DNA from 4 places in the Streptomyces sp. NPDC059355 genome. Region 1 is predicted to be linked to each of the others. Evidence: riboswitches for the same ligand, from Rfam matches in the RefSeq annotation. Region 1 holds a riboswitch; each other region holds the start of a gene.
The links. Region 1 has a riboswitch for cobalamin ahead of ACFXGI_RS13390 (cobalamin biosynthesis protein). Riboswitches for the same ligand answer to the same signal wherever they lie in the genome.

Region 1 (5,138 bases):
CGGCGCCGTCAACGGCGGCACGCTCGTCACCAAGGTGCTGCTCCCCGCGGTCGCCGCGCCGATCGTGGCCGGCGTGGCCGCGATGCTGGCCGCCAAGGTCACGTACAAGCTGGGCGGGAACGTCGGCAAGAAGACCTCCGCCAGGGGCTACAAGGCCGGTCAGATCGCCTCGGCCGGTCTCGTCTCCCTGGCGCACGGCACCAACGACGCGCAGAAGACGATGGGCATCATCACCCTGGCGCTGGTCGCCGGCGGCGCGCTCGCGCCCGGCTCCAACCCGCCGGTCTGGGTCATCGTCTCCGCCGGCATGGCGATCGCGTTGGGTACCTCCCTGGGTGGCTGGCGCATCATCCGCACCATGGGCAGCGGCCTGACCGACCTCCAGCCGCAGCAGGGCTTCGCCGCCCAGACCTCGGCCGCGAGCGTCATCCTGGCCTCCTCCACCCTCGGCTTCTCCCTCTCCACCACCCACGCGTGCTCCGGCGCCGTCATGGGTGCGGGCCTGGGCCGCAAGGGCGGTGTGGTCCGCTGGTCCACCGCCACCCGCATGTTCATCGCCTGGGGCCTGACCCTGCCGGCCGCCGCCGTCGTCGCCTCCGGCGCCGAGCTGGTCATGCGCACCGGTGACGTCGGCGTCGCCGCGGTCGCGCTCTTCCTGGTCGCCTCCTGCGCCGCCATCTGGCTCATCTCGCGCCGCCAGGTCGTCGACCACAGCAACGTCAACGAGGTGCAGCCGGCCGCCGCCGAGGCGCCGGGTGTGGTCACCACGGCCATGGCCGCCGTCACCGTCCCGCCGACGATGGCCGCCGAGGCCGCCGCCGGTACGACCGCCGCGGTCACCGACGAGGCCCTGAAGGCCACCATCCCGGCGGCCGCCCCGGCCGCGCCGGCGGCTCCCGCCGCCGCGGTCTGACCCCGAGAACGACAGAGGAATCCGCAGTATGAAGATCGACTGGGCAGCACTCGGCTCCGTCTTCGGGGTCAGCCTCTCCGCCACCGTCGCCCTCGTGGCCCTGTTCACCCTGGGCCTGGTGGGCCTCTCCAAGCACGAGGCCGCCACCGAGCAGGGCGGCACCGCCACCCTCGCCCGCAGCAGTGCGTACGCCTGCTTCGCGCTCGTCGCGGGGGCCGTGGCCTACGGGATCTACCTGATCGTCGCCTGATCCCGGCCGACACGACCCGATCGATTCGGGCACGGCGTACGAAAGCTCCCTCCGGGTTTCCCGGGGGGAGCTTTCGTACGTCTGTGACGTGTGCCGTTCACCTGCCTCGCCGCAGGTCAACGGCGAGTTGACGGGCCTTCGCGGTGCGTGGTGGACTGCCCGAGCCAATACGGCGGCATGGAGAGGAAGTCCGGTGCGAATCCGGCGCGGTCCCGCCACTGTCACCGGGGAGCACGCGGCTCGTGCGCCCCGGGAGCCAGGAACTCCCACCGCCGGACACGTCGAACCAGGGCGCGGACCCTGAGTGAGGACATACCTGCACCATGCGTGCCGACCGCGTCTTCGCGTACGGCGCCACGGCGGGCCTGATCGGCGACCGGATCCTCGGTGATCCGCGCCGCGGGCACCCCGTGGCCGCCTTCGGACGAGCCGCCGCCGCCGTCGAGCGCGCCCTGTGGCGCGACGACCGCGGCAGGGGCGTCGTACACACCCTCCTGTGCGCCGGGGGCGCGGCCGCCGTCGGCGCGCTGGGCGCCCGGGCCGTGCGCTCCCGTCCCGCGGCCGCCCGTGTAGCCCTGACCGCCGCGGCCACCTGGGCCGTCGTCGGCGGCACCTCGCTGGGCCGGGAGGCCCGCGCCATCGGCGGCGCGCTCGCCGCCGGGGACGCCGAGGTGGCCCGCGAGCGGCTGCCACACCTGTGCGGGCGCGATCCGCAGGCCCTGGACGAGCAGCAGATGGCCCGCGCCGTCGTGGAGTCGGTCGCCGAGAACACCTCCGACGCGGTGGTCGGGGCCCTCGTGTGGGGCGCCGCCGCCGGGGTCCCCGGGCTGCTGGCGTTCCGCGCCGTGAACACCCTGGACGCCATGGTCGGCCACAAGTCGCCGCGCCACCTGCGCTACGGGTGGGCCTCGGCCCGGCTCGACGACCTCGCGGGCTGGCCGGGCGCCCGGCTGACCGCGCTGGCCGCCGTACTGGCCGGGCCCGACCGGCGGGGAGCCGTACGGGCCTGGCGCGCGGACGCCGCCGCGCACCCGAGCCCGAACGCCGGCCCCGTGGAGGCCTCCTTCGCCGGGGCGCTCGGCGTGCGGCTGGGGGGCACCCTGGCGTACGGGGGACGGGTCGAGCACCGGGCCGTGCTGAACGGCGGGGCGGGGCGGCCCGTGCAGGTCTCCGACATCGAACGCGCGGTGCGGCTGTCGCGTCAGGTGACGTGGCTGGCACTGGGGGCGTGTGTGGCACTGCGCTGTGCGGTGTCGTACGGCATACGGAAGGGACGCGGATGAGCGGCGGGAAGCTCGGCGGGGGACTCCTCGTCGCCGGCACCACATCGGACGCGGGCAAGAGCGTCGTCACGGCGGGCATCTGCCGCTGGCTGGCCCGGCAGGGCGTGAAGGTGGCGCCCTTCAAGGCGCAGAACATGTCGCTGAACTCCTTCGTGACCCGCGAGGGCGCCGAGATCGGGCGCGCGCAGGCGATGCAGGCGCAGGCGGCGCGCGTGGAGCCGACGGCGCTGATGAACCCGGTGCTGCTCAAGCCCGGCAGCGACCAGAGCAGCCAGGTGGTGCTGCTGGGCAAGCCGGTGGGCGAGATGAGCGCCCGCGGGTTCTTCGGGAGTGTCGGGCCCGCGGCGCAGCCGCAATCGGGCGCGGCGTCCCCCGGGAAGGCGCTGTACGGAGGACGGCGGGAGCAGCTTCTCGGTGTCGTCACGGACTGCCTGGAGCAGCTGCGGGGCACGTATGACGCCGTGATCTGCGAGGGGGCGGGCAGTCCGGCCGAGATCAACCTGCGCCGGACCGACATCGTGAACATGGGCATCGCGCGGGCCGCGCGGTTCCCGGTGGTCGTGGTCGGGGACATCGACCGGGGCGGGGTCTTCGCCTCGTTCTTCGGGACGACGGCGCTGCTGTCGCCGCAGGACCAGTCGCTGATCGCCGGATACATGGTCAACAAGTTCCGCGGCGACGTGTCGCTGCTGGAACCCGGCATGGAGATGCTGCGCTCCCTCACCGGACGGGGGACGTACGGCGTCCTGCCCTTCCGGCACGGGCTGGGCATCGACGAGGAGGACGGGCTCCGGGTCTCCCTGCGGGGCGCGGTCCGCGAGTCGGTGGTGGCCCCGCCGGTCGGCGAGGACGTGCTGCGGGTCGCGGTGTGCGCGGTGCCGCTGATGTCGAACTTCACGGACGTCGACGCGCTGGCGGCGGAGCCGGGCGTGGTGGTGCGGTTCGTGGACCGGGCCGAGGAACTGGCCGACGCGGACCTGGTCGTGGTGCCGGGCACCCGGGGCACGGTCAAGGCCCTGGAGTGGCTGCGCGAGCGCGGCCTCGCGGACGCGCTGCTGCGGCGGGCCGCGGAGGGCCGGCCGGTGCTGGGCATCTGCGGCGGCTTCCAGGTGCTCGGCGAGCACATCGAGGACGAGGTCGAATCGCGGGCCGGCTCGGTGGCCGGGCTGGGGCTGCTGCCGGTGCGGATCCGCTTCGAGCGGGAGAAGACCCTGGAGCGGCCTTCCGGGACCGCGCTCGGCGAGCGCGTCGACGGGTACGAGATCCACCACGGGGTGGCCGAGGTCCTCGGCGGGGAGACGTTCATCTCTGATGACCAAGGACGCAGTCTCGAAGGCTGCCGCGTCGGTTCGGTGTGGGGCACCCACTGGCACGGCTCGCTGGAGTCGGACGGCTTCCGGCGGGCGTTCCTCCGGGAGGTGGCGCTGGCGTCGGGCCGCCGCTTCGTCCCGGCGCCCGACACCTCCTTCGGTGCGCTGCGGGAGGAGCAGCTGGACCTGCTGGGCGATCTGATCGCCGAGCACGCGGACACCGACGCCCTGCTCCGCCTGATCGAGACGGGCGCCCCGGCGGGCCTCCCGTTCCTCCCCCCGGGCGCCCCGTGAAGGCCCCCGCCCCGCGGGCGGCTTCCGCCGCCGGCCCGCGCCCGTCCACCCGTACCCGCACCAAGAGAGGCATCGCATGAGCACGCCCTACCCGTTCACCGCAGTGGTCGGCCAGACCGACCTGCGGCTGGCGCTCCTGCTCAACGCCGTGAGCCCAGCGGTCGGCGGCGTCCTCGTGCGCGGCGAGAAGGGGACCGCCAAGTCCACCGCCGTCCGCGCGCTGTCCGCGCTGCTGCCGCAGGTCGACGTCGTCCCCGGCTGCCGGTTCTCCTGCGCGCCCGGCGCCCCCGACCCCGCCTGCCCCGACGGCCCCCACGAGCCGGGCCCCGGGACCGCCCGGCCCGCGCGCATGGTCGAGCTGCCCGTCGGCGCCTCGGAGGACCGCCTCGTCGGCGCCCTCGACATCGAACGGGCCCTCGCCGAAGGCGTGAAGGCCTTCGAGCCCGGCCTGCTCGCCGACGCGCACCGCGGCATCCTGTACGTCGACGAGGTCAACCTCCTCCACGACCACCTCATCGACCTCCTCCTCGACGCCGCCGCCATGGGCGCCTCGTACGTGGAGCGCGAGGGCGTCTCCGTACGCCACGCCGCCCGCTTCCTGCTCGTCGGCACCATGAACCCCGAGGAGGGCGAGCTCCGTCCGCAGCTCCTCGACCGGTTCGGGCTCACCGTCGAGGTGGCGGCCTCCCGCGAGCCCGCCCAGCGCGTCGAGGTGGTGCGCCGCCGGCTCTCGTACGAGGACGACCCGGCAGCCTTCGCCACCCGCTGGAGCGGTGAGGAACAGGACGTCCGCGCCCGTGTCGTGGCCGCCCGCGCCCTGCTCCCGAAGGTCCGCCTCGGCGACGCCTCCCTGCTCCAGATCGCCGCGACCTGCGCCGGCTTCGAGGTCGACGGCATGCGCGCCGACATCGTGATGGCCCGCACCGCGACCGCGCTGGCCGCCTGGGCCGGGCGGAGCGGCGTGCGCAAGGAGGACGTACGGCAGGCCGCGCTGCTGGCGCTCCCCCACCGGCGGCGCCGCAACCCCTTCGACGCGCCGGGCCTCGACGAGGACAAGCTCGACGAGATCCTGGACCGGTTCCCCGACG
Region 2 (5,138 bases), on a different contig from region 1:
CGGCACGCTCGTCTGGGCCCGCGTCCTCCAGGGCGTCTTCGGCGCGCTGCTCACGGCGTCCGCGCTGTCCCTGGTGGCCACCGGCTTCACCGACCCGAAGGAACGCGGCAGGGCCTTCGGGATCTACGCCGCGATCACAGCCGCCGGCACGGCACTCGGGATGGCCGAGGGTGGATGGCTGCTCACCGCCATGAGCTGGCGCTGGTCGCTGTTCGGCGGCATCCCCATCGCCGTGATCGGCCTGATCGGGACGCTCACCCTGGTGCACGAGCGCCCGGGCCGCACCGGCGGCCACTTCGACGCGCCGGGCGTACTGCTCGGCTCCGGCGGGGTCGCCGCCCTGCTCTGCGGACTGAACGAGGCCCAGAACAGCGGCTGGGCCGCCCCCCTGACCCTGGTCCTGCTCGTGGGCGGAGTCATCCTGCTCGCCGGCTTCCTGTGGTGGCAGTCCGCGGCGGCGAACCCGCTCGTCCCCGCGTACGTCTTCAAGGACCCGAACCGCGCCGGCAGCCTCCTCGGCATGCTCCTGGCCGGCGCCGGCATCGCCGCCCTGTACCCGGTCGTCGGCTACTACCTCGCGACCGTCCTGCGCTACGACCCGGTCATGGCCGGAGCGGCCTTCCTCCCGATGGTCGCCGCGATCGTGATCGGCTCCACGCAGGTCTCCGCCCGGCTGCTGCCCAGCGTCGCGCCCCGCGTCCCGATCCTGGGGGGCCTGGTGCTCACCGCCGTCGGGCTGTTCCTGCTGACCCGCCTCGGCTTCGACAGCTCGTACGCGATCGGGGTGCTGCCCGCCCTGCTGCTCATCGGCCTCGGGATCGGCATGGCCTTCGTGCCGATCCTCGCCACCGTGACCGGCGCGGTCGCCGCGGAGCGCTCCGGTGGCGCCGCGGCAGCCGTCCTCACGGCCCGGGAACTGGGCCTGGCGATCGGCGCGGCACTGCTCGACACCGTGATCTCCGTCCACGTGGACCGCCTGCGCGCAGGGTCCGTGCTGCCCAGCATGATCGAGAAGGAGCTGCTGCGCGCCGAGACGGCGAACTTCTGGTGGGCGGCCGGCAGCGTACTGCTCGCGGCCCTGGTCGCCGCCCTGATGATCAGGTCCCAGGGGCCCCGGGGCAACGCGGAGGCGGCCCCCGCCGCAAGGGCGTGATCCGGCGCGCGTTCACCCGACGCGGTGGAGCCGGCTGGACTTCCGGTGGAGGGGGGTGGACTTACTAGGACGTCCAACTATATGTTCGTGACCAAGCCCGCGGTGCAGGGAAGCCGGTGTGAATCCGGCGCGGTCCCGCCACTGTGACCGGGAAGCGTGCTGTCCAGCAGGTCAGGCCACTGACGGAGAGATCCGTCGGGAAGGCCGGGCGGCGCGCGATGATCCGGGAGTCAGGATACCGGCCGTGGGGTGTTCCGTGTTGTCCACGAGGATGGAGAAGACACGCATGGCACCGGTACGTGACCACGGCCCTGGTGATCCGGCGGAGTTCGCGAAGCACGCGGCCCTGACCGCGCGTTCGTAGCTCACCGAAGGCATCCGCACCCGCGCCTGCACCCGCTTCCCGCAAGCGCATCCCCCTCCGCGTCCGCAGCCGCGTCGGCACCCGCAATCCGCAATCCGCAATCCGCCGCGCGCCTGCCGCCTTCGCTGTCCCGCGGCTGCCCGACGGCGGCGCGCACCACGACCGGTGCCGCCGCGCGGGCCTGCCGCGCCCTCCTCGGATCTCACCTGACGAGAGCAGGCTTCCCATGGTCCGTGAACTCACCCACTTCATCGGCGGAAAGCACACCACCGGGACCTCCGGTCTCCACGCCGACGTGTACGACCCCAACACAGGAGCCGTCCAGGCCAGGGTCCCGCTGGCCGGACGCGCCGACACCGAGGCGGCCATCGCCAACGCCGAGGAGGCGCAGGCGGAATGGGGCCAGTGGAACCCGCAGCGACGCGCCCGTGTCATGCTGCGCTTCCTCCAGCTCGTCGAAGGCGAACGCGAGGCACTGGCCCGGCTGCTGTCCGCCGAGCACGGCAAGACCGTCGCCGACGCCCACGGCGATCTCCAACGCGGCCTGGAGGTGGTCGAGTTCGCCGCCGGTATCCCGCACCTCCTCAAGGGCGACTTCACCGACAACGCCGGCACCGGCATCGACGTGCACTCCCTGCGCTCCCCGCTCGGCGTCGTCGCCGGGATCACCCCCTTCAACTTCCCCGCGATGATCCCGCTGTGGAAGGCCGCGCCCGCCCTTGCCTGCGGAAACGCCTTCGTCCTCAAGCCCTCCGAGCGGGATCCGTCCGTACCGCTGCGCCTCGCCGAGCTGTTCCTGGAGGCCGGCCTGCCCCCGGGCGTGCTCAACGTGGTCAACGGCGGCAAGGAGGCCGTCGACACCCTCCTGGAGGACCCCCGCGTCCAGGCCCTCGGCTTCGTGGGCTCCACCCCGATCGCCGCGCACATCTACGCCACCGCCGCCGCCCACGGCAAGCGTGCCCAGTGCTTCGGAGGCGCCAAGAACCACATGATCGTGATGCCGGACGCCGACCTCGACCAGGCCGCGGACGCCCTCATCGGCGCCGGCTACGGCTCGGCCGGCGAGCGCTGCATGGCGATCTCCGTCGCCGTCCCCGTGGGGGAGGAGACCGCGGACGCGCTGGTGGCCAAGTTGAAGGAGCGCATCGCCGCCCTGCGCATCGGCGCCTCCGACGACCCGGACGCCGACTTCGGTCCCCTGGTCAGCCGGGACGCCCTCGACCGGGTCAACCGCTACGTCGGCATCGGCGCCACCGAGGGCGCCGAACTCCTCGTGGACGGACGCGGGTTCACACTCCCCGGGCACGAGAACGGGTTCTTCGCCGGAGCCTCCCTCTTCGACCGGGTGACCCCGCAGATGCGGATCTACCGTGAGGAGATCTTCGGCCCGGTGCTGTGCGTCGTACGGGCCGCCGACTACGAGGAGGCCCTGCGGCTGCCCAGCGAGCACCCGTACGGCAACGGCGTGGCCATCTTCACCCGCGACGGGGACACCGCCCGCGACTTCACCCGACGCGTCAACACCGGCATGGTCGGGGTCAACGTCCCCATCCCGGTCCCCGTCGCCTACCACACCTTCGGCGGCTGGAAGAAGTCCGGGTTCGGCGATCTGGGCCAGCACGGCCCGGACGCCGTCCGCTTCTACACCCGCACCAAGACCGTCACCTCGCGCTGGCCCTCAGGGGTCAAGGAGGGCGCGAGCTTCACCATCCCGACGATGGCGTGACCGCCGTGACCACGACCCTGCTCACCAAGGACCAGCTCGCCCTGGCCGAGGTCACCCTCGACTTCGCCCAGGAGCAGCTGGCCCCGCACTCCCTCGCCTGGGACCGGGACAAGCACTTCCCCGTCGACGTGCTGCGCCGCGCGGCCGGCCTCGGCCTCGCCGGGCTCTACGTACGCGAGGAGTCCGGCGGCTCCGGCCTCAGCCGCACCGACGGCGTCCTCGTCCTGGAGGTGCTGGCCACGGGCTGCCCCTCCATCGCGGGCTACCTCTCCATCCACAACATGGTCGCCTGGATGATCGACCGGTACGGGGACCAGGACCAGCGGGCCCGCCTGCTGCCCGGCCTCTGCGCCGCCGAGACCCTGGGCAGCTACTGCCTGACCGAGCCCGGGGCGGGCTCCGACGCGGCCGCCCTGCGCACCCGCGCCGAGCGGGACGGCGACGGCCACTACGTACTGACCGGCGTCAAGCAGTTCATCTCCGGGGCCGGCGCCGCCGACGTGTACGTCGTCATGGCCCGCACCGGCGGGGACGGCCCGGCCGGGATCTCCGCCTTCCTCGTCGAACGCGGCGACCCCGGGCTCTCGTTCGGCCCGAACGAACGCAAGATGGGCTGGAACGCCCAGCCCACGCGGCAGGTCGTCCTCGACGGGGTGCGGATCCCCGCCGACCGGCGACTGGGAGCCGAGGGCGAAGGCTTCCGCATCGCCATGAACGGCCTCAACGGCGGCCGCCTCGGCATCGCGGCCTGCTCCCTCGGCGGTGCGCAGAGCGCCCTGGACCGCAGCCTCACCCACCTCGCCGACCGGGAGGCGTTCGGCGGACGGCTGCTCGACGCGCAGGCGCTGCAGTTCCGGCTGGCCGACATGGCCACCGAGCTCACCGCAGCCCGCGCCCTGGTCCGTACGGCCGCCGGGGCACTGGACCGGGGCGATCCGCAGGCGCCCCAGCTCTGTGCCATGGCCAAGCGGTTCGCGACCGACACCGGCTTCACCGTCGCGGACCGGGCCCTGCAACTCCACGGCGGATACGGCTATTTGAGCGAGTACGGCATCGAGAAGATCGTCCGCGATCTCCGGGTGCACCAGATCCTGGAAGGAACCAACGAGATCATGCGCGTCATCGTCGCCCGCGGCCTGACGGAGAACCTGTGATGGCGGCCACGGCGGAAGAGGACCAGCACGTCCTGGTCCGCGTCGAGGGCCACTGCGGCCACCTGACCCTGAACCGGCCCAGAGCCCTCAACGCCCTCAGCCACCCCATGGTGCTGCGCATCGAAGAGACGCTCGCAGCCTGGGAGGAGGACCCCTCCGTACGGACGGTCGTGATCTCCGGAGCCGGAGAACGCGGCCTCTGCGCGGGCGGGGACATCCGTTCCATCCACGCGGACGCCCGCGCGGGAGGCACGGCCTCGGCCGAGTTCTGGCGCGACGAGTACCGGCTCAACGCCCGGATCGCCCGCTACCCCAAGCCGTACGTCGCCCTCATGGACGGGATCGTGATGGGCGGCGGGGTCGGGATCTCGGCCCACGGCACGGTACGGATCGTCACCGAGCGGTCCCGGGTCGCGATGCCGGAGACGGGCATCGGCTTCGTCCCCGACGTCGGCGGCACCTACCTGCTGGCCCTGGCCCCCGGGGAGCTGGGCACCCATCTGGCCCTGACGGGCGCCCCCGTCGGCGCCGCCGACGCCCTGCTCTGCGGCCTCGCCGACCACTTCGTACCGGCCGACCGGCAGGGCCGGCTGGTGGCGGACCTCGCCCAGGCCCCCGTACGCGACGCCCTGGCCCCGCATGTCGCCGAGGCACCGCCCGGCCGGCTGGCCGCCCAGCGCGAATGGATCGACCACTGCTACGCGGCCGACACCGTGGAGGAGATCCTGTCCCGCCTCCTCG
Region 3 (5,138 bases), on a different contig from region 1:
CGGCCAGGGCCTCCTCCAGCCAGCGCAGCCAGAACGTCTCCAGGCCGGTGCCGCCGTGCAGCACGAGCCGGCGCAGCCGGTCCTCGTCGGAGTTCCGCCCCGGCGGGAAGTCCCTCTCCTCGATCGCCTCGTAGACCGCCAGCTGCCGCCGGTGCAGCTCCAGATGGCGCCGCAGCTCCGCGGCCAGCCCGTGCGGCCCGACCACGGCCGCGGCCCGGATCCGCAGCAGCAGCGGATCCCGGATGGCCTTCGGGTCCTGGCTCTCACCGACCCACCGCGCCAGCTCCGCGCTGCCCGCGTCCAGCACCTCGTACTGCTTCTTCTGTCCCCGTACGGGGACCTCGCTGGGCAGCGCCCGGATCAGCCCGGCCTCCTCCAGCCGGCCGAGCTCGCGGTAGATCTGCTGATGCGTCGCGGACCAGAAGTACCCGATCGACCTGTCGAACCGCCGCGTCAGCTCCAGCCCCGACGAGGGCTTCTCCATCAGGGCGGTGAGGATGGCATGCGGCAGCGACATGCCGCCATCCTAGGGACGCGGCGCCGAACGGGGGCGGGCACTACTGCCAGGCGGCCAGGGCCTCCGGGTTTTTCGGGCCCGGGACATGCGGGGGCAGGAGCGCGTGGGCCCGCAGGAGGGACGTCACCGCCGGGGACCAGGCCTGGCGCAGACCTGCCGTGGTCAGGAGCTGCGGATCCGAGAGGAGGGTCTGCGCCGGGCCGGTGCGGATGCCCGACGGGGTCAGCACCGCCGCGTCGTCGGCCCAGCGGACCGCCAGGTCCACGTCGTGCGTGGCCATCACCACCGTGGTGCCGGCCGCCCGCAGCCCCGCCAGAACGTCCAGCAGGCGCTCCTGTCCGTCCGGGTCCAGGCCCGCCGTCGGCTCGTCCAGGATCAGCACCCGCGGAGCCATCGCCACGGCCCCCGCGATCGCCGCGCGCTTGCGCTGGCCGTACGAGAGCAGGTGCGTCGGGCGGTCCCGCAGCGCCGTGATGTCCAGCGCGGCGAGCGCCGAATCCACCCGGGCGCGCACCTCGGCCGCCGCCAGTCCCAGGTTCAGCGGGCCGAAGGACACGTCCTGCTCCACCGAGGCCGCGAACAGCTGGTCGTCCGGGTCCTGGACCACCAGCTGCACGGCCGTGCGCAGCCGGGTCAGACCCGCCCGGTCGTACGAGACCGCCGCGCCGTCGAGGCGCAGCGCGCCCGTGCCGGGCCGCAGGCCCCCGCTCAGCAGCCGCATCAGCGTGGTCTTCCCGCTGCCGTTGCGGCCCAGCAGGACCAGCGCCCGGCCCTCGGCGATGGCGAAGTCCACGCCGGACAGGACCGCGGGGCCGTCCTCGTACGCGTATCCGGCGCCGGCCAGTTCCACCAACGGGTTCACAGGTACAGCCCCTTCAGGGTGAGAGTCAGGGTGATCAGGGCCGCCAGCAGGGCCCCGGACGCCGCCAGGAACCGCCAGGACAGGGCCGCCTCCGGTACGAGGACCCGCAGCGCGCCGTCGTAGCCGCGCCCGGCCAACCCCTCCTGGAGCCGCGCCGCGCGGTCGAAGGCCCGTACGAAGGAGGTCGCGGCGAGCCCGGCCAGCGAACGCCACGCCGCGGCCCGCCCGGAGGTGCCCAGGCGGGCCGCCTGGGCACGCCGGACCCGGGCCGTGGAGTCCAGCAGCAGGAAGCCGATGCGGTACATGACCAGGGCCACGTCCACCACCGGCGCCGGGACCCCGGCCCGGACCAGCCGGGGCAGGACGTCCGAGACGGGTGTGGTGAAGGCGAACAGCAGCACGCCGAGGGAGGCCGCCGAGGTCCGCAGGAGCAGCTCCGCGGCGTGCCGGGGGCCGTCGGGTGCGAGCGAGACGAACCCGGCCGGGCCGCCGACGGCGACCAGGAGCGGCAGCGCGCCGGTGAAGCAGAAGCCCAGCGGGATCCGGAAGGCCCGCCACAGCTGCCGCCCGGCCACGCCGGCCGGGCCGAGCAGCACGGCGAGGGTGGCGGCGGCGACCAGCGGCCCGCCGGGCCAGGGCGGCAGGCACACGGCGGTGACCGTCAGCCCGAGCCCCAGCAGGGCCTTCTCCAGCGGATGCCGGCGCCGCCACCGGCTGCCGTGCGCCGCCACGTCGATCGGCAGCACCGCCTACGACTCCGCGGCGGCCGTGTCGGACGCCCCGGCGGTATCCGGAGCACCCGCGGCGGCGGCGAGCGCGGCGCCCTGGCGGCGGCCCTGGCGGACGCCGAAGTAGTACGCGAGCACGCCCGCGCCCAGGGCCGCCTGGAGGGCGAACAGGGCCGACTCCACCTCCCCGGAGGGGGGTTCGTACAGCGGCGAGAACCAGGGCTCGTAGTCCGGCCTCAGCTCGGTGATGGCCGTCTCCGCCTGCGCGTCGGCGCCCGTGAAGGGCTCCTCCTTGCCCTCGCCCATCCCGAGCGCGATCGGCAGTACGGCCAGCGCCGCCACCAGGAGCAGCAGCAGGCCGTTGATCTTCGTGTTCCGGCTCATGCCCATCAGAGCGCCGCCTTCCGCTCGCTCTGCCCGCTGCGCCCGCTCAGCTTCGCCACGCCCAGCCGGACCAGGTCCGACTTGCTCGACTGCATCAGCAGCCGCATCACGAGCACCGTCAGCAGCCCCTCGCTCACCGCGAGCGGGATCTGGGTCACGGCGAAGATGCCCCCGAACTTCGCGAGCGCGCCGGGGAATCCGGTACCCGGGTCCGGGAAGGCCAGCGCCAGCTGCACGGAGGTCACGCAGTAGGTGACCAGGTCGGCGAAGAAGGCGCCGAAGAAGACGGTCGCCATCAGCGGGACGCCGAAGCGCTTCAGCAGCAGGTAGACCCCGTACCCCGCCCACGGTCCGGCGATCGCCATCGAGAAGACGTTCGCGCCGAGGGTGGTCAGACCGCCGTGCGCCAGCAGCAGCGCCTGGAAGAGCAGGGTGATCGTGCCGAGCACCGCCATGACCGGCGGCCGGAACAGGATCGCCCCGAGTCCGGTCCCCGTGGGGTGCGAGCAACTGCCCGTCACGGACGGGATCTTCAGCGCGGACAGGACGAAGGTGAATGCTCCGGACGCCCCGAGCAGCAGCGTGCTCTCCGGGTTCGCCTTCACCTCACGGGTGAGGGCGCGGACACCGTGGACGACGAACGGAGCGGACGCGGCGCCCCAGGCGACCGCGTGCAACGGGGGCAGGAACCCCTCGGCTATGTGCATGTGTGGGGAGACCTCTCCAGCACCTCGTGGATGGACGACGCGCCCCGGCCGGTCTCCTGGCTCACGGGTGCTGATGCCCTGGCTCCGCCTTCCCGGGCGGTGCGGAACCTCCCGCGCCGCCCAGTGGCTTCCCGATGGGGGCACCTCCCGGACGGAGTCTGGGGGAGAGTGGAGCCGGACTTCCCGTTCACAGTGGCGAGGGCCGCACCGGTTTCCCACCGGTTTCCCGAACACCAAGGCTCACTGACCCTAGTCGGACGGACGGACCTGCACCAACCCCGGTCCGGACGCCCGGACGCCCGAACGGCTGCCGTCCGCTGGCGGCCCCGGCCGCCGCCGCGCAGGCTGGCGGCGTGCCCGCCGACTTCGACTACTCCGACCTGACCGCCGTCTACGTCAACTGCACCCTCAAGCGCTCGCCCGAGACCAGCAACACCGAGGGCCTGATCGACCGGAGCCGCGCCGTCATGGCGGCGGCCGGCGCCCGGACCTCGCTCATCCGCGCCGTCGACCACGACATCGCCACCGGTGTCTGGCCCGACATGACCGAGCACGGCTGGGAAAGCGACCAGTGGCCCGTCCTCTACAGCCAGATCATGGACGCCGACATCCTCGTGCTGTGCGGCCCGATCTGGCTCGGCGACAACAGCTCCGTGATGAAGCAGGTCATCGAGCGGCTCTACGCCTGCTCCTCGATCCTGAACGAGCGGGGCCAGTACGCCTATTACGGCCGCGTCGGCGGCGCGCTCGTCACCGGCAACGAGGACGGCGTGAAGCACTGCGCGATGAACGTCCTCTACAGCCTCCAGCACCTCGGCTACGCGATCCCGCCGCAGGCCGACGCCGGCTGGATCGGCGAGGCCGGGCCCGGGCCCTCGTACCTCGACCCCGGTTCGGGCGGACCCGAAAACGACTTCACCAACCGCAACACCACCTTCATGTCCTGGAACCTCATGCACCTGGCCGCCCTGCTCAAGCGCGGGGGCGGCATCCCGGCGCACGGCAACCAGCGCTCGGAGTGGGACGCCGGCTGCCGCTTCGACTTCCCGAACCCCGACTACCGCTAGGTCGTGTCGTCAAAGTCCCGTCTGGCCGGCGGGTGCCCGGCGGCACCCGCCCGCCCTCCGCCCTCATCGGCACACGTTGCGGTGCGCGACGTCCAGCACGAAGCGCTCGGGCCCGTGCAGCTTGAAGGAGCTGAAGGAGGGCCTGCCCTCGAAGGCGGCGCCGAAGGTCACGTAACCCTCGAAGTCGCCGGTCAGGGCGAGCCCCTTCAGCTGCGGCAGATGGATCTTGACCAGCTTCGGCCCGCGGTACGTGCTGTCGCCCGCGCGGTCGTGCGCCGCGGCGGGATGCAGCCGGATCTGAAGGAAGTGCTTCCCGGCCAGCGGGACGGGTGCGCCGGACCCGTCGTGGACCAGCCGCGGGACGCGGGTGACGGTGGCCTGGGGCACGTATCCCCGCAGGTCGATGACGATGCGGTCGTACGTGCAGTGCCCGCCCCAGCGGGCGTTCACGACGAGCGGCGTGGGCCGGACGGCGGCCGAGGCCGGCGCGGCGAGGGTGATCCCGGCGGTGAGCAGCGCACCTGTGGCGAGGGCCACGAGCTGCCGGCGGCGGAGATGGTTCATGACGTCCCCCTGATTCTTCAGAGGCGGGGACCGGTGTCACTGCTGAGGACACTCCCCGGCAGGCTCATGGTTGCACCCAGACCGCATCAAACCAAAAGAAATAATCCCAAATTGGACCCTATCGGGGCAGGAGGGTGCTCAGCTCGGCGTCGAGGTCGTAGTGCCGCCGTTCCTCGCCCCGCGGCACCAGAGTGACCAGCCGCCGGCACAGCACCCGTACGTCCTTCGCCCGGGCGGACACGACGCAGCTCTGCGCGCCGTTGGTGAAGGCGAGGAAGACCCGCGGCTCCCCGCCCTGCCACCGCGGCC
Region 4 (5,138 bases), on a different contig from region 1:
AACGGCAGCCCCAGCTCCGCCCGGAACAAGTGCGCGAGGCGGCTCTCCGACAGGCACGCCACCTCGGCCGCCTGGGACAGCCGTACGCCGTCCCGCCCGGGCAGCCAGGCCAGCACCCGCGCCAGCCCCGGATGCGCCGCAGCCTCCGGCAGCGGGCCACCGGGGAGCAGGGAGTCCAGCGCGCAGGCCGCCTCGAAGGGGTCGGCGGGCAGGGAGCCGGCGACCGGTACGAGGTCCCCCGCGTCCCCCGCCGGCGAGGCGAGCAGGCGGCCGGCCGAGGAGAGCGGGTCGTAGTGCAGCACCACCCCGCGCGCGGTGCCCGCCAGTACGGAATGCCGTACCCCGGCCGGGACCACGTACGCCCGGCACCGCAAGGGTTCCCCGTCCGGCCCGGCCATCAGCAGCCCGTCCCCGTCCAGCGCGGCGATGACCTGCACGGAGTGGTGCGCGTGCGCGGTGGCGGACCCGACGGCGCCCCCGTACAGCAGGCCGCCGGGCCGCAGCCGGGCCCGCCCGGCCCACCCGGTCACGGACATGGCGAAGCGCCCCCGCCCGAGAACCCGGAGGACCGGGTGTTGCTCCCCATGGGCGGGGACGCTATCAAGTCGTACCGGCGGTGGCCGACGGGACTTAGAAGTCCTCGTCCAGGTCGACCGTGCCCTCGACCGCGACCTGGTAGGCCGACGGGCGGCGCTCGAAGAAGTTCGTCAGCTCCTGCACACCCTGCAGCTCCATGAAGGAGAACGGGTTCTGCGAGCCGTACACCGGCGGGAAGCCGAGGCGGACCAGGCGCTGGTCCGCGACGCACTCCAGGTACTCGCGCATCGACTCGGTGTTCATGCCCGGCAGGCCGTCACCGCACAGGTCGCGGCCGAACTGGAGCTCGGCCTCCACGGCCTCCTTCAGCATGTCCGTGACCTGCTGCTGGAGGGCGTCGTCGAAGAGCTCCGGCTCCTCCTTGCGGACGGTGTCCACGACCTCGAACGCGAAGTTCATGTGCATGGTCTCGTCGCGGAACACCCAGTTGGTGCCGGTGGCGAGGCCGTGCAGCAGACCGCGCGAGCGGAACCAGTACACGTACGCGAAGGCGCCGTAGAAGAACAGCCCCTCGATGCACGCCGCGAAGCAGATCAGGTTCAGCAGGAAGCGGCGGCGGTCGGCCTGCGTCTCCAGCCGGTCCAGCTTCTCGACCTCGTTGATCCACTTGAAGCAGAACTGCGCCTTCTCGCGGATCGACGGGATCTCCTCGACGGCGTCGAAGGCGGCCGCGCGGTCGTCCGGGTTGGGCAGGTAGGTGTCGAGCAGCGTCAGATAGAACTGGACGTGCACGGCCTCCTCGAACAGCTGGCGCGACAGGTAGAGGCGCGCCTCCGGGGAGTTGATGTGCTTGTAGAGCGTCAGCACCAGGTTGTTCGAGACGATCGAGTCACCCGTCGCGAAGAACGCGACCAGACGGCCGATCATGTGCTGCTCGGCCGGCGTCAGCTTCGCCAGGTCGGCGACGTCCGAGTGGAGGTCGACCTCCTCGACGGTCCAGGTGTTCTTGATCGCGTCCCGGTAGCGCTCGTAGAAGTCCGGGTAGCGCATGGGGCGGAGAGTCAGCTCGAAGCCCGGGTCGAGCAGGTTCTTCTTTGCGGTGGAGCTCATTACTGGCAGGCCTCGCAGGACTCGGGGTTCTCAAGGGAGCAGGCCAGCGCTTCCGCGGCCGCGGCCTCGGCGGCGGCGTCGGCCAGGGGGAGCGCTGCGGGGGTGGCCGCCTGGGCGGCGCGGGCGATCTTCGTCGCCGGGCGCGAGCGCAGGTAGTACGTGGTCTTCAGGCCCTGCTTCCAGGCGTACGCGTACATCGAGGACAGCTTCCCGATGGTCGGCGTCTCCAGGAACAGGTTCAGCGACTGCGACTGGTCGAGGTACGGCGTACGGGCCGCCGCCATGTCGATCAGACCGCGCTGCGGGATCTCCCACGCCGTGCGGTACAGCTCGCGCACCTCGGCCGGGATCCAGCCGAAGCCCTGGACGGAGCCGGACGAGTCGCGCAGCGCCTCGCGGGTCTGGGAGTCCCACACGCCGAGCTTCTTCAGCTCCTCCACCAGGTAGCCGTTGACCTGGAGGAACTCACCGCTGAGCGTCTCGCGCTTGAAGAGGTTGGAGACCTGCGGCTCGATGCACTCGTACACGCCGGCGATCGAGGCGATCGTCGCCGTCGGCGCGATGGCCAGCAGCAGCGAGTTGCGCATGCCGGACTCCGCGACGCGGGCGCGCAGCGCGTCCCAGCGCTCGGGCCAGTTCAGCTGGACGTCGTAGTGGTCCGGGTGCAGGACGCCGCGGGCGGTGCGGGTCTGCTCCCAGGCCGGGAGCGGGCCGCTGCGCTCGGCGAGGTCGCAGGAGGCCTCGTACGCGGCCAGCATGATGCGCTCGGAGAGCTTGGTGGACAGCGCCTTCGCCTCGGGGGAGTCGAACGGCAGCTTCAGCTTGAAGAAGACGTCCTGCAGGCCCATCGCGCCCAGGCCCACCGGACGCCAGCGGGCGTTGGAGCGGCCGGCCTGCTCGGTCGGGTAGAAGTTGATGTCCACGACGCGGTCGAGGAAGGTGACGGCCGTACGGACGGTCTCGTCCAGCCGCTCCCAGTCGATCTCACCGGTCTCGGTGAGGACGAACGCGCCCAGGTTGACCGAGCCCAGGTTGCAGACGGCGGTCTCGCCGTCGTCGGTGACCTCGATGATCTCGGTGCACAGGTTCGAGGAGTGGACGACGCTGCCCGGCTCGGCGGTCTGGTTCGCCGTGCGGTTGGAGGCGTCCTTGAAGGTCATCCAGCCCTGGCCGGTCTGCGCGAGGGTGCGCATCATCCGGCCGTACAGGTCGCGGGCGGGCATGGTCTTGCGGGCGAGGCCCGCGGCCTCGGCCTTGTGGTACGCGGCGTCGAACTCGTCGCCCCACAGGTCGACCAGCTCGGGCACGTCGGCCGGGGAGAACAGCGACCAGTCGGCGTCCGCGTTCACGCGGCGCATGAACTCGTCCGGCACCCAGTGCGCCAGGTTCAGGTTGTGCGTACGGCGCTGGTCCTCGCCCGTGTTGTCGCGGAGCTCCAGGAACTCCTCGATGTCCGCGTGCCAGGTCTCCAGGTAGACCGCGGCGGCGCCCTTGCGGCGGCCGCCCTGGTTCACGGCGGCGACGGAGGCGTCGAGGGTCTTCAGGAACGGCACGATGCCGTTGGAGTGGCCGTTCGTACCGCGGATCAGCGAACCGCGGGCGCGGATGCGCGAGTACGAGAGACCGATGCCGCCGGCGTGCTTCGACAGACGCGCGACCTGGTGGTAGCGGTCGTAGATCGAGTCGAGCTCGTCCAGCGGGGAGTCCAGCAGGTAGCAGGAGGACATCTGCGGGTGCCGGGTGCCGGAGTTGAAGAGCGTGGGGGAGGACGGCAGGTAGTCGAGGCGGCTCATCAGCCGGTAGAGCGAGGCCACTTCCTCGACGGCCTGGACACTGTCGTTCTCGGCGAGGCCGCAGGCCACGCGGAGCATGAAGTGCTGCGGGGTCTCGATCACCTGGCGGGTGATCGGGTGGCGCAGCAGGTAGCGGCTGTGCAGGGTGCGCAGACCGAAGAAGCCGAAGCGGTCGTCGGCGCCCTCGGCCAGCGTGTGGTCGACCAGCGCGTCCAGGCGGTTCGCGTGCAGCGCCACGAACTCGGCGGTGCGGTCCGCGATCAGGCCCTCGCGGTGGCCCACCGCTACGCAGGAGGAGAAGGAGGTGGCCCCCTGGCCGGCGGCTTCCTCGGCGACGGCCAGCGTCAGCAGCCGGGCGGCGAGCCGGGAGTACGCCGGGTCCTCGGAGATCAGACCGGCCGCGGCCTCCGTGGCCAGCCCGCGCAGTTCGGCCTCGTCGGCGGCGGCGCTGCGCCCGCGGAGCGCGGCGGCGGCGACCCGGCCCGGGTCGGTGTCGGGGAGGTCGGCCGTCAGCTCGGTGAGGGTACGCAGCAGTGCGGCCCCAGGTCCCCCGGTCTCGATTCCGGTGTCGGACGGGTCGGACTCGGCGCGCGGTGCGGAAGGCGCGATGGTCACGGGGGGAGCTCTCCCTCGCTCGGCTCCGGGACACCTGCGGTGCGGGCGCGAGCGGGCGCGTGCGGGCATGACGGGGCAGCACCGCGCGGCGTCCACCGGCCCAACCGCGAGGCCCGGACGTATCGACACCCGGTTCGGTCGAGCCGGGCGTACTGTCGGCAGGTCATCGGACTTGCGGTGACACCAATGGGTGTACTTCATACCGTTGCGGGACAGTTCCGGATTCGCACCGGATTCCCCTGCGACGACAGCGAGGACGAGCATACATGTGGGGGCCCCTTCATGCGCGACCCCCTAGATGTTGTGTCGGCGTGGCTACAGTTCGAGACCGTACGTGCGCAGAGGGAGGCCGGGGACGGGCTCCCAGTCCCGTTCCGGCGTGCGCACGAAACCGAGCCGTTCGTAGATCCGGTGGGCGCCGGCCATGTCGTCCGTGGTGGACAGCACGAGGCGCCGTACGCCCTCGACGGCCCGGGCGCGGTCCGCGCAGGCCCGCACCAGAGCCTCCCCGGCGCCGCGCCCGCGGCCCTCCCGGGCGACGGCCAGCATCCGGAACTCGGCCTCGTCGGGTCCGGCGATGTCGCACAGCGGGCTCCCGGGCGCGGCGAAGGCCACCCCGCCGAGGAGCCGGCCGTCGCCCGTCGCGGCGACGAGTATCACCCCGTCGGCGGCACGCCCGGCCACGTCGCGCAGCCGAGCGAGGTACGGGTCGTCCTCGCCGAACGTCAGGAACCCGTCCCCGAGGTAGGCCTGCGCGGTGATTTCCCCGAGCGTCCCGTACTCCGCCGCCAGAGCTTCCCTGATCACGATGTCCATGCGGTCGAGTGTGCCGGACGGCTGCCGGTGCCCGGCGCTGTCGTCGGAGACGGCACCGTCGAGGAAGGCGAGCGAGGCATGACCGTGATGCCCGACCGGCCCCACATGACGACCGCAGTGTTCGAGCACCTCGCCCGGATAGCGGCCCGCGAGGAGGAGGGGCTGCGACTGGAATTCATCGGTGGGGTGCTGAGGAGCAAGGCAATGACGGTCGGGGACCACGGGACGGGCGGATCATTCTGTGGTTGACGCGGATCTGCATCCGGC

Region 2: linked by a shared signal. The riboswitch ahead of ACFXGI_RS05160 (CoA-acylating methylmalonate-semialdehyde dehydrogenase) and the one ahead of ACFXGI_RS13390 (cobalamin biosynthesis protein) in region 1 are both predicted to bind cobalamin.
Region 3: linked by a shared signal. The riboswitch ahead of ACFXGI_RS19250 (energy-coupling factor ABC transporter permease) and the one ahead of ACFXGI_RS13390 (cobalamin biosynthesis protein) in region 1 are both predicted to bind cobalamin.
Region 4: linked by a shared signal. The riboswitch ahead of ACFXGI_RS11180 (ribonucleoside-diphosphate reductase subunit alpha) and the one ahead of ACFXGI_RS13390 (cobalamin biosynthesis protein) in region 1 are both predicted to bind cobalamin.

Annotation. Positions count from the first base shown of each region.
Region 1 is NZ_JBHYXN010000011.1:54,151-59,288, forward strand. Features, by position in the region: gene ACFXGI_RS13380 (anion permease) at 1-913, shown strand, start outside; gene ACFXGI_RS13385 (hypothetical protein) at 942-1,163, shown strand; cobalamin riboswitch at 1,298-1,449, shown strand; gene ACFXGI_RS13390 (cobalamin biosynthesis protein) at 1,487-2,446, shown strand; gene ACFXGI_RS13395 (cobyric acid synthase) at 2,443-4,050, shown strand; gene ACFXGI_RS13400 (putative cobaltochelatase) at 4,127-5,138, shown strand, end outside.
Region 2 is NZ_JBHYXN010000004.1:21,765-26,902, forward strand. Features, by position in the region: gene ACFXGI_RS05155 (MDR family MFS transporter) at 1-1,153, shown strand, start outside; cobalamin riboswitch at 1,219-1,415, shown strand; gene ACFXGI_RS05160 (CoA-acylating methylmalonate-semialdehyde dehydrogenase) at 1,744-3,243, shown strand; gene ACFXGI_RS05165 (acyl-CoA dehydrogenase family protein) at 3,249-4,397, shown strand; gene ACFXGI_RS05170 (enoyl-CoA hydratase/isomerase family protein) at 4,397-5,138, shown strand, end outside.
Region 3 is NZ_JBHYXN010000018.1:143,937-149,074, forward strand. Features, by position in the region: gene ACFXGI_RS19230 (PadR family transcriptional regulator) at 1-517, opposite strand, end outside; gene ACFXGI_RS19235 (ATP-binding cassette domain-containing protein) at 558-1,379, opposite strand; gene cbiQ (cobalt ECF transporter T component CbiQ) at 1,376-2,125, opposite strand; gene ACFXGI_RS19245 (energy-coupling factor ABC transporter substrate-binding protein) at 2,129-2,491, opposite strand; gene ACFXGI_RS19250 (energy-coupling factor ABC transporter permease) at 2,497-3,198, opposite strand; cobalamin riboswitch at 3,227-3,451, opposite strand; gene ACFXGI_RS19255 (flavodoxin family protein) at 3,552-4,265, shown strand; gene ACFXGI_RS19260 (hypothetical protein) at 4,329-4,829, opposite strand; gene ACFXGI_RS19265 (SsgA family sporulation/cell division regulator) at 4,948-5,138, opposite strand, start outside.
Region 4 is NZ_JBHYXN010000009.1:31,548-36,685, reverse strand. Features, by position in the region: gene ACFXGI_RS11190 (helix-turn-helix domain-containing protein) at 1-536, opposite strand, end outside; gene ACFXGI_RS11185 (ribonucleotide-diphosphate reductase subunit beta) at 631-1,647, opposite strand; gene ACFXGI_RS11180 (ribonucleoside-diphosphate reductase subunit alpha) at 1,647-4,055, opposite strand; cobalamin riboswitch at 4,195-4,336, opposite strand; gene ACFXGI_RS11175 (GNAT family N-acetyltransferase) at 4,371-4,871, opposite strand; partial or broken gene ACFXGI_RS11170 (Uma2 family endonuclease) at 4,950-5,138, shown strand, end outside.